3 regions of the Thalassospira sp. MBR-102 genome follow, and region 1 is predicted to be linked to each of the others. Evidence: riboswitches for the same ligand, from Rfam matches in the RefSeq annotation. Region 1 holds a riboswitch; each other region holds the start of a gene.
What was found. A riboswitch is a leader RNA that binds a small molecule or an ion and turns the genes downstream of it on or off. The one in region 1 is predicted to bind cobalamin.

Region 1 (3,077 bases):
CACTGGCTGGCACCTTGTCGCGGTGCCGGGGCTGGTGCCCGATGATGTGTTTTTCGATCATCTCGCCAACCGGCGTTTCCCGGTGACCGTCTGGCTGCGCAAGCCCGAGGAAATCGACTATCTGGTCGAACCCGATATCTTCCATGACTTCTTTGGTCATGTGCCGATGCTCTATGATCCGGTCTTTGCCGATTATCTGGCGGCTTATGGTGCCAAGGGCCCCGAAGCCATTGCCAAAGGCGGGCTCAAGAAACTCGCCCGCATGTACTGGTACATGGTCGAGTTCGGCCTGATCATGACCGACCATGGATTGCGCGCCTATGGGGCGGGCATGCTGTCATCGCAAACGGAAACCATCTATTCCGTCACCGATCCAACCCCCAACCGGGTGGCATTTGACCTCGAACGGGTGATGGCAACCGACTATGCCATTGACGATTTCCAGAAAACCTATTTCGTGCTGACCGACTATCAGCAGCTTTTTGATGCGATGGATGCGGATTTTGCGGCACTCTATGACCGGCTCGCCCACCGCCCGGCCATCGATCCGGCAGACACGCTTGCCGGTGATCAGCTTTATCATGTCCACGGGGACGAAAACCACACGATCACCATGCCATCAGGTGATCCGGCGCAACTTCGCCACGCCTGAGATGGCATTTAAATAGTATGATATGAGGAATACGAAAAATCGGGTCCAACGGCATTTTTTACCAAAAGACCCGATTTTTTGATTATTCACTGAAAACGAAAAATGCAGGCGATTACCAAAAATAGTTCAGCAATGGCTCATGGATTTATCAAGCGCCCGGTTAAGCTGCTCGATCACCACCATCGGGCTGGCATCTTTGCTGATAAAGTCCGCCGCGCCAAGGGCATCGGCCTGGGCCCGCGTATCGGCATCATAATGGGCCGAGAAGAACAGAACCGGCACTTCAACCGCATTCGGATAGCGGCGTCGAATCTCGCAAAAGGCTTCAAACCCGCTCATCCCGGGCATTTCAAGATCCAGAATGATCGCCCGCGGATAAAGACCGTCCAGTTGGTCGATCAGATCGTCGGCACAATCAAACCCTGCCACGTCATAGCCGGCACGGCGCAAAACGGTTTCAAGAGCCGCCTTGGCGCTGGGGCTGTCGTCGGCAAACACCACCAGACCGTCATTCATTGGTCGGGGCGGCACGGCGCTAAGCGCATTCATGGATGGCAATACTCCGAGATTTGGGACAGCGCCAATCTGGCAGACGAAAATGTCAAATTGGTTAAACCCCGCAATTTTTCCCAGAAACCATCACAATCCGGCCAAAGTATAATGGCAGCGGCACGCCATTAATATCCGTTCATCGACCCCATCCTTGGCAGAAAACAACCACTTTTCAGAAGGATAACGTTACGGAATGCTGATGGCTGGCCGCAACATTGATCTAAATAGGTATTTCCATGCCTATTTACGTAATTATGGGCGGGTGCTATAAACACCGCCATGTCGCAGATGCGATATGAAACATTCTTTCGGGAATTCGGTGCGGTCCGGCGAAAGCCCGCGATCAAGGCCGAAGCTGCCCTCGCAACTGTAAATGCGCCGTTTTTGACGGTGCATAAGCCAGATACCGAAAGATGGCTCTTGTTTCTGCCGGACCGGGCGGGGTGTACCGGGCGGAGGGAATCCGTTGTAAAATAGATATCGGCCCAGATCCGAAAAGATCCGACCGCGACCGGGAGAGAGCATGACAGACCCGTTAAAGCTGGCCTCAGAGTTTCCAGCCGCCGATTATGCAAGCTGGCGTCAACTGGCGGAATCCGGCCTGAAAGGCGCATCCTTTGACAAGAAACTGGTCACAAGGATGCTTGACGGTTTCGCGATGCAGCCGCTTTACACCAACGACGATCAGGACGACGCAACCCGCCTGATCCATCAGGTCCTGTGTGCCGCCGTCGATGCCAAGGACGCCGCCAGCGGCTGGGACATCCGCCAGCTTCATGACCATCCCGATCCCAAATCGGTCAATGCCGCGATTCTCGATGATCTGGAAAACGGCGCAACGTCGGTCCTGCTATGTCTGGATGCCGCCGCACGCACGGGGGCGGATATCACATCGGGCGATGCTGGCATTGACGGCATTGCCATTCACTGCCTTGCCGATCTCGATGCTATACTTGACGATGTCTATACCAACCTTGCGACCGTCGCACTTGATGCCGGTGCCGCCGCCATCCCGGCCGCTGCGCTTTTGGCCGCGCGCCTTGAAAAGGATGGGCAAAACAGCGCCGACGCGGATGACGATTTTGCAAGCGACGCCGCACCGGCCTTCAACATCGATCCGATTGGCACATTGGCCGCAACAGGGTGCCTTCCGGTTTCAGCCGATGATGCGATCAAACAGGCCGCCGATATTGCCGCCGATCTGATCGACCGTTTCCCCCATGCCACCGCCATCACGGTAAATGGTGCGCCGTTTTACAATGCCGGAGCAACCGACGGGCAGGAACTCGCCTGCCTGCTGGCAGGTGGTGTCACCTACCTTCGCGCGCTGACCGATACCGGCATGGTGATTGATCAGGCGGCAGGCGCGATTGCGTTCAATGTTGCGGTTGGCACCGATTTCTTTGCCGGGATTGCCAAGCTTCGTGCGCTTCGCCTGATGTGGAGCCGGGTTCTTTCGGCATCGGGTGTCGATGATGCCACCATCACGATCAATGCGGTATCAGCCGAAATGGCACTGTCGAAGGTTGATCCGTGGGTCAATATGCTGCGCACCACCGTCACCAGCCTGAGCGCCGGTCTGGGCGGTGCCGATAGCGTTATCTGCCTGCCCTATGATCATCTGATCGGCCTGTCTGATGGCTTTGCGCGCCGCATTGCGCGCAACACCCAACTGATCCTGCAGGAAGAAAGCAACGTTCATCGTGTGATCGACCCGGCAGGCGGTTCATGGTTCATCGAAAACCTGACCCGCGAACTGGCATCCAATGCCTGGGGCCGGTTCCAGTCACTTGAAGCCAAGGGCGGCATTATCAAGGCCCTTGCCGACGGGTCCCTGCAAAAGGAGATTTCCGAAATCTGGCAGAACCGCGCA
Region 2 (3,077 bases), on a different contig from region 1:
ACAAGTCCAGGCTGGGCGGCAAGCAGATGCATCGGAAATGTCCGTTTCTTTTATCGTGTGCTGGTTCAAGATCATCCGCCCGCACAACGTTGTCGACCGGATGATCTTACAATTTCAAAACGTCACGATGCCTTGATTGCCGCTTCGATGGCACCGCGATCCAAGCCATGCAGGCCGATCACCACCAGTTCCGACCGGCGCGTTTCGGTTTCGGCCCACGGCCGGTCGAAATAACGCTGGAACCTCTCACCAACGCCCTGAACAACCTGGCGCATCGGCTTGCCGGGAATATCGAGAAAACCCTTGATCCGCAGGACATCGAACTGACGCACGACATCAATCAGGCGTTTTTCAAGCACGGCCGCATCGTCAACCGCGTCAAGTGACACGACAAAGCTTTCAAAATCGTCGTGGTCATGTTCGTGACCATCGTCATGATGTGAGGGGCGGCTATCAAGATCGTCTTCGGCCGCCGCTCCAAGTCCCAGCAAAACAGCATTTTCGACCTTCGAATGCGCGGTCGCGATGATCTTGACCGATGGGCGTTTCAGCTCGGCCCGGATATCTGCCTCGACCTTGGCAACTTCGGCAGCGCTCAGCAAATCGGTTTTGTTCAGAACCACCATATCGGCGCAATGAAGCTGCTCTTCAAACAGTTCCTCAAGCGGGCTTTCATGATCAAGATTATCATCCGCCTCGCGTTGGGCCTGAACCGCATAATGATCATGGGCAAACAACCCGTCGCGCAATGCCGCCCCGTCCAGAACAGCCACCACACCATCTACCGTGACCCGTGAACGGATTTCCGGCCAGTTGAACGCCTTGACCAACGGTTTTGGCAGTGCCAACCCTGATGTTTCGATAACGATATGATCAGGCGGCGTGTCGCGATCAATCAGGCCCTTGATGGTCGGCAGGAAATCATCGGCCACCGTGCAACAGATGCAACCGTTTGCAAGTTCGACAACGTCGTCCTCGGCACATCCCGAAATGCCACAACCATTTATCACTTCGCGGTCCACGCCCAGATCACCAAATTCGTTGATGATCAGCGCAATCCGCTTACCCCCGGCATTTTCCAGCATATTGCGGATCATCGTGGTTTTGCCTGCACCAAGAAAACCGGTGATCACTGTTGCCGGAATTTTTCCAAGCTGTGCCATATTCAATTACCCTTAAATCTATGAATTCTGATCTATTTAACCGACATCGGAATGCCCGCAACCACAAGCGTCACCTGATCGGCAAGCTCGGCAATCCGTTGATGCAATCGTCCGGCATGATCGCGAAAGCTGCGCGCCATGGCATTTTCCGGCACAATCCCGAAACCGACCTCGTTCGAAACCAGAAGAACTGGGATATCCAGCTCCGGCAAAAGGTCGCAAAGCCGGTCAAACTCGGCCTCGATATCGCGATCTTCCAGCATCAGATTGGTCAGCCAAAGCGTCAGACAATCGACCAGTACCGGTTTGCTGCCGTCGCGATTGCAGGCAGACAGGACACCGAAAAGATCAAGCGGTTCCTCAATCGTTTGCCATATCTCGCCGCGCGATGATTTGTGAAGTTCGATGCGATTTGCCATTTCCTCGTCCCATGCCCGGCCGGTCGCGATATAAATACCGCCGCCTGCATGGTTGATCCGGTTTTCGGCAAACCGGCTTTTGCCCGATCTGGCACCGCCAAGGATCAGATGGATCCCGGCAAACTGGCTGTTATCAGCCATATTATGGGTCATAGCCGCCTTCCTTCGCTTTGACCTCCCACCGAGGCCGGATTGCGTTACCCCATATCCTTACGAACAGGGATACCGATGGCTGGTTTCCTGGCTGCGGGCATGAAAGCAATCCGCCTTCCCGGCATGTTGTCTGCAAATCAACATTACCGGTGGCTTGTGACATCACATCACCCGGATCACCCAACCCGTTACAGTTGCGGGGGCAGCACCGGCATCACACCGGTTTCCCATCACCAAACGGCAGCGCCGAACCTAGCAGCTTTACCCCCACGACCAAAGCCCAAACTCCGACCTAACCATAAGGTCAGTATTTGTAAGAATTGACTGCTTGTCGGCGGTTATTCTTTAGGAGAACATAATTTTGTCACGTTGGATCAGAGCCGACAAAAGCCGCCCGCGTGACCGCCGGACATTACAAAACAAACAAAGTCCGGATGCCGAAACCGCAAACGGTTTCGGAAAAACTTCTTGGGGTTAATTGGAAATTTGCTGATCAAATGGCAATTCATGAACAAATTCAACGAATTCGGAATCTGAAATCAACAACCTGGCAAACCGTATCACGCGAAGACATGTGGCGCGGGCTGCTGGATAGATTGAGCTATAATGATCAATCCTTTCCCGAATTCCTGCAACATCATGCTGTAAATGGTGAAATATCATTGGCGCGTCGTGATGTTCGAAACATTTATGCCAGCCGCCCGACCTGTGGTGTTGTCGCGACCATCATTTGGTCGCATGCGCGTGGCATCCGCGTAAATGCGCTTTCGCTTCTGGTCCGTGACCTGACGAAACTCGTGGAATTGTTCGAAAATGACGATTTCGACGAAGATCAAATGTCACTGCTTCTGGGCCAGCCTGGGATATCCATCCCGACCGCCAGCAAAATGCTTTCAGCCTGTGGTAAGAAATACAAAGGCAAACCCGCCGCCATCATCGACGACACGATCATTCAGGTTATTGAAGCACCGGAATTTGCATCCGACTTTACGGAAATCAACGAGCTTCGCGGCAAATCGCGCAGCCGGCCTATTCCTTACTACGAAGCCTATCTCGACGATGTCGCGTCAATCTGTGGCAGATACGATGTCTCTGCCGATATGGTAGATCGCTTTTTGTCGGAATATGCGCTTGTCGATGCGCAGGAAAACGATCAACGGAAATCCGCCTGAAAACTGATACCCTGTGTGGCATTTCATTCAAGCCCCACAGGGTATCGGCAGATGGGTACTGCCCAGTCCCCTTTTATCAGTAACGCAGATTAACCCCGGTCACCCGCCAGCCCGGCTGATCGACGCCGTTTATATGTTCGATCCGTGTCACGCCAAGCGTATCAATATGA
Region 3 (3,077 bases), on a different contig from region 1:
ATCATGGCGCTTACTGTGATTGCAAATGGTGGCCTGATGAATACACAGAACTCTTGATCAATTGCCTGATTCTCCAGGCAGGGTGAAAACCGCTTTTCAGGATGGTTCTGGTTGCTATAGTTCATATTAGGGAAATAAAGGAGTTTGGCGATGCCTGTGTTTGAAGAGATGTCTGAACTGATTGACAGATACTGCGAAGGCGAAGGTGTTGCCGAGACGCCGGTAAAGGCGGTGCATCTGTATCGTGCGACCGGGCCGTCGATGAAAGTTCCGACAATCTACAAGCCATGCCTTTGCATTATCGCGTCAGGTGCCAAAGAGGTCACTCTGGGCGAGGCGGTTTTCAGTTACGCGCCCGGAAAGTATCTGGTGGCGTCGGTCGACCTGCCGATTGTCGGCTGTGTGACAAATGCCAGTGCAGCACTTCCGTATCGCAGTTTGTCGATTGAACTTGATGGTCAGATGTTGGGCGATCTTGTCACCCAGATTGATCTTCAGGTCGGCTCGGCATCCGAAAGCGATTGCGGGCTTCATGTCGATAACGCCAGCGATACCTTGCTGGATGCTGTGATGCGCCTGTTGCGCCTGTGTGATGAGAAAGACGATATTTCGGTGATGGCGCCGATGCTTCTGCGCGAGGTGCATTATCGCCTTCTGCGCGGCCTTCAGGGTGCCAGGATTGCGCAAATCGGCATGGGCGGCAGCAACATGCAGCGCATTTCCAAGATCATCCGCCTTATGAAGGACGATTTTGCCGCACCGCTTCGGGTCGATGATCTGGCGGCACAGGCGAATATGAGCCCGTCTTCCTTCCATCATCATTTCAAACAGGTAACCTCCATGAGCCCGCTTCAGTATCAGAAACGCCTTCGCCTGACGATGGCGCGCCAGATGATGCTGACCGAAATGAAGGATGCGGCAACAGCGGCCTATGAAGTCGGATATGAAAGCGCATCACAATTCAGCCGTGAATATGCCCGCATGTTTGGCGCGCCACCGATGCGCGATGTCTCGGCGATCCTTGGGCGGCTGGGCGGCGATGGCACGGCGGCGGCGAACGCCTATTGAAAATTGTAATCATTGCGATTTATTCGCAATTGGCTTGACCGGCCTTCGTGACTATGTGACACCGATAGATGTCAGTATCCGATAAGGATAAAGGGAATTCGAAGCCGTCCGTGAAGACGGTTAACCGAAGCTGCCCCCGCAACTGTAGGCGGTGAGTGTTTCCTTCTGAAAGCCACTGGGATATTTCCCGGGAAGGCAGGAAAACACAACGACCCGCGAGCCAGGAGACCTGCTGACATAAATACGACGGACCGGGCGGGGTGCCCCGGAGGATGTCGGTATATGTCACCGTTCCGGGCGGGCTGAAAGCCATTGGACCGCCCTTGGATTCCGGCATTTCCCGCCATTTTTCAGCACTTTAGCCAGTCCCTTGACCATAGTAGCTTTGATGTTGTGTTATAACATAACATTTATTGGTTTGGTATGTCCGGTCGGGAAATGAAATTCCCGATCAGCATATCCATGAAAGGACGCAAAGTGATTGAACTGAACAAAAAGGTTCTTGCAGTCGGGGTGTTTGCTGCAGGACTGGCTTCTTTCGCGCAATACGCATCTGCCACGGAATATCCGCTCACACTGGAAAATTGTGGTCGAACCCTGACCTTTGATCAGGCTCCGAACCGTGTCGTATCGCTTGGCCAAAGCAGCACTGAACTGCTTTATCTTCTGGGACTGGCCGACAGGGTGGTCGGAACGGCCGTATGGCTTGGCCCGGTGCAGGAACAGTTTCGCGACGTCAACGCCACCATTCCGCGTCTGGCCGACAACGATCCCAGCTTTGAAAGTGTGGTCGGCCAGAAACCCGATATGGTCGCAACCCAGTTCCAATGGCATATCGGCCCGAATGGCAAGGTCGGAACGATTGACCAGTTTGCCGAACTTTCAATCCCGGTCTATACCGCACCAGCCGATTGCGTCGGTAAGGACAACACCACGGGCGGTGACGGAACGCGGATTGATGCCTTTTCGATGGATCAGATCTATCAGGGGATAGCCGACCTTTCGAAAATCTTCGATGTCGAGGAACGCGGCGCAGATCTGATTGCCGATTTCAAAGCCCGCGAACAGGCTGCGCGCGAAAAAGTCGCCGCCGTGAATGGCAAGGGAATTTCAGTACTGTTCTGGTTCTCCAGTGCTGAAATCGATGTTGATCCGTTTGTTGCCGGGCAGAAAGGCGCACCGGCCTATGTCATGTCGATCCTTGGTGTGGAGAATGTCATCGACAGTGATGATGAATGGCCCACAGTCGGGTGGGAAACCATCGCACGAACCAATCCCGATATCATTGCGATTGGCAAAATGGATCGTCGCCGTTTTCCGGCCGATGACTGGGAACTGAAAATGCAGTTCCTGAAATCCGATCCGGTAACCCGTCAGATGAATGCGGTCAAAAGCGGAAATATCGTCGTCATGGATGCCCAGTCGATGAACCCGACCATGCGGACAATCGACGGCATTGAAACCCTGGCCAAGGCAATCGAGGCGTTCGAGGCAACCCAGTGATCGGGCCAATGATCGGGAATATCATTTCCAGCCCTGTTTTCATCAAACGCATCAGCGTGGCATTTGCCGCGCTGATGTTGCTGGCAGCGGTTCTGGCGGTTGCCGCATCGGTGGGCGAAACAGCGATCCCGGTGGGCACGGTGATCAATACGATTGCCAATCATTTGTGGGATGCCGGGTATCCGGTGGATGCGATTGATGCCGGTATTATCTGGAACTACCGACTTAGCCGCGCCATCGTTGCCGCAAGTTGCGGGGCGGCCTTGGCCGTTTCCGGTGCGGTCCTGCAGGCGCTTTTGCGCAACAGTCTTGCCGATCCCTATCTGCTCGGCATTTCGGCCGGGGCATCGACCGGTGCGGTCAGCATCGTGATCCTAGGTCTTGGGGCCGGGATGCTTTCGCTGTCACTTGGTGCATTTATCGGCGCAGTGGCGGCATTCGCCTTTGTGACCCTTCTGGCGTTACAGGCCGGGCGCGGTACGGGTGCGATCATTCTGGCCGGGATT

Region 2: it holds a riboswitch for cobalamin, as region 1 does, so the genes downstream of both, cobU (bifunctional adenosylcobinamide kinase/adenosylcobinamide-phosphate guanylyltransferase) here and ABIE64_RS04630 (methylmalonyl-CoA mutase family protein) in region 1, are expected to answer to the same signal.
Region 3: it holds a riboswitch for cobalamin, as region 1 does, so the genes downstream of both, ABIE64_RS15120 (ABC transporter substrate-binding protein) here and ABIE64_RS04630 (methylmalonyl-CoA mutase family protein) in region 1, are expected to answer to the same signal.

What each region holds. Positions count from the first base shown of each region.
Region 1 covers NZ_JBEPTC010000002.1:254,613-257,689, forward strand. The annotation lists gene phhA (phenylalanine 4-monooxygenase) at 1-652, shown strand, start outside; gene ABIE64_RS04625 (response regulator) at 779-1,201, opposite strand; cobalamin riboswitch at 1,468-1,634, shown strand; gene ABIE64_RS04630 (methylmalonyl-CoA mutase family protein) at 1,728-3,077, shown strand, end outside.
Region 2 covers NZ_JBEPTC010000006.1:188,342-191,418, reverse strand. The annotation lists gene cobN (cobaltochelatase subunit CobN) at 1-32, opposite strand, end outside; gene cobW (cobalamin biosynthesis protein CobW) at 123-1,163, opposite strand; gene cobU (bifunctional adenosylcobinamide kinase/adenosylcobinamide-phosphate guanylyltransferase) at 1,196-1,735, opposite strand; cobalamin riboswitch at 1,796-2,019, opposite strand; gene ABIE64_RS12700 (hypothetical protein) at 2,332-2,907, shown strand; gene ABIE64_RS12695 (histidine phosphatase family protein) at 2,984-3,077, opposite strand, start outside.
Region 3 covers NZ_JBEPTC010000009.1:14,178-17,254, forward strand. The annotation lists gene ABIE64_RS15115 (AraC family transcriptional regulator) at 151-1,068, shown strand; cobalamin riboswitch at 1,124-1,319, shown strand; gene ABIE64_RS15120 (ABC transporter substrate-binding protein) at 1,531-2,571, shown strand; gene ABIE64_RS15125 (FecCD family ABC transporter permease) at 2,580-3,077, shown strand, end outside.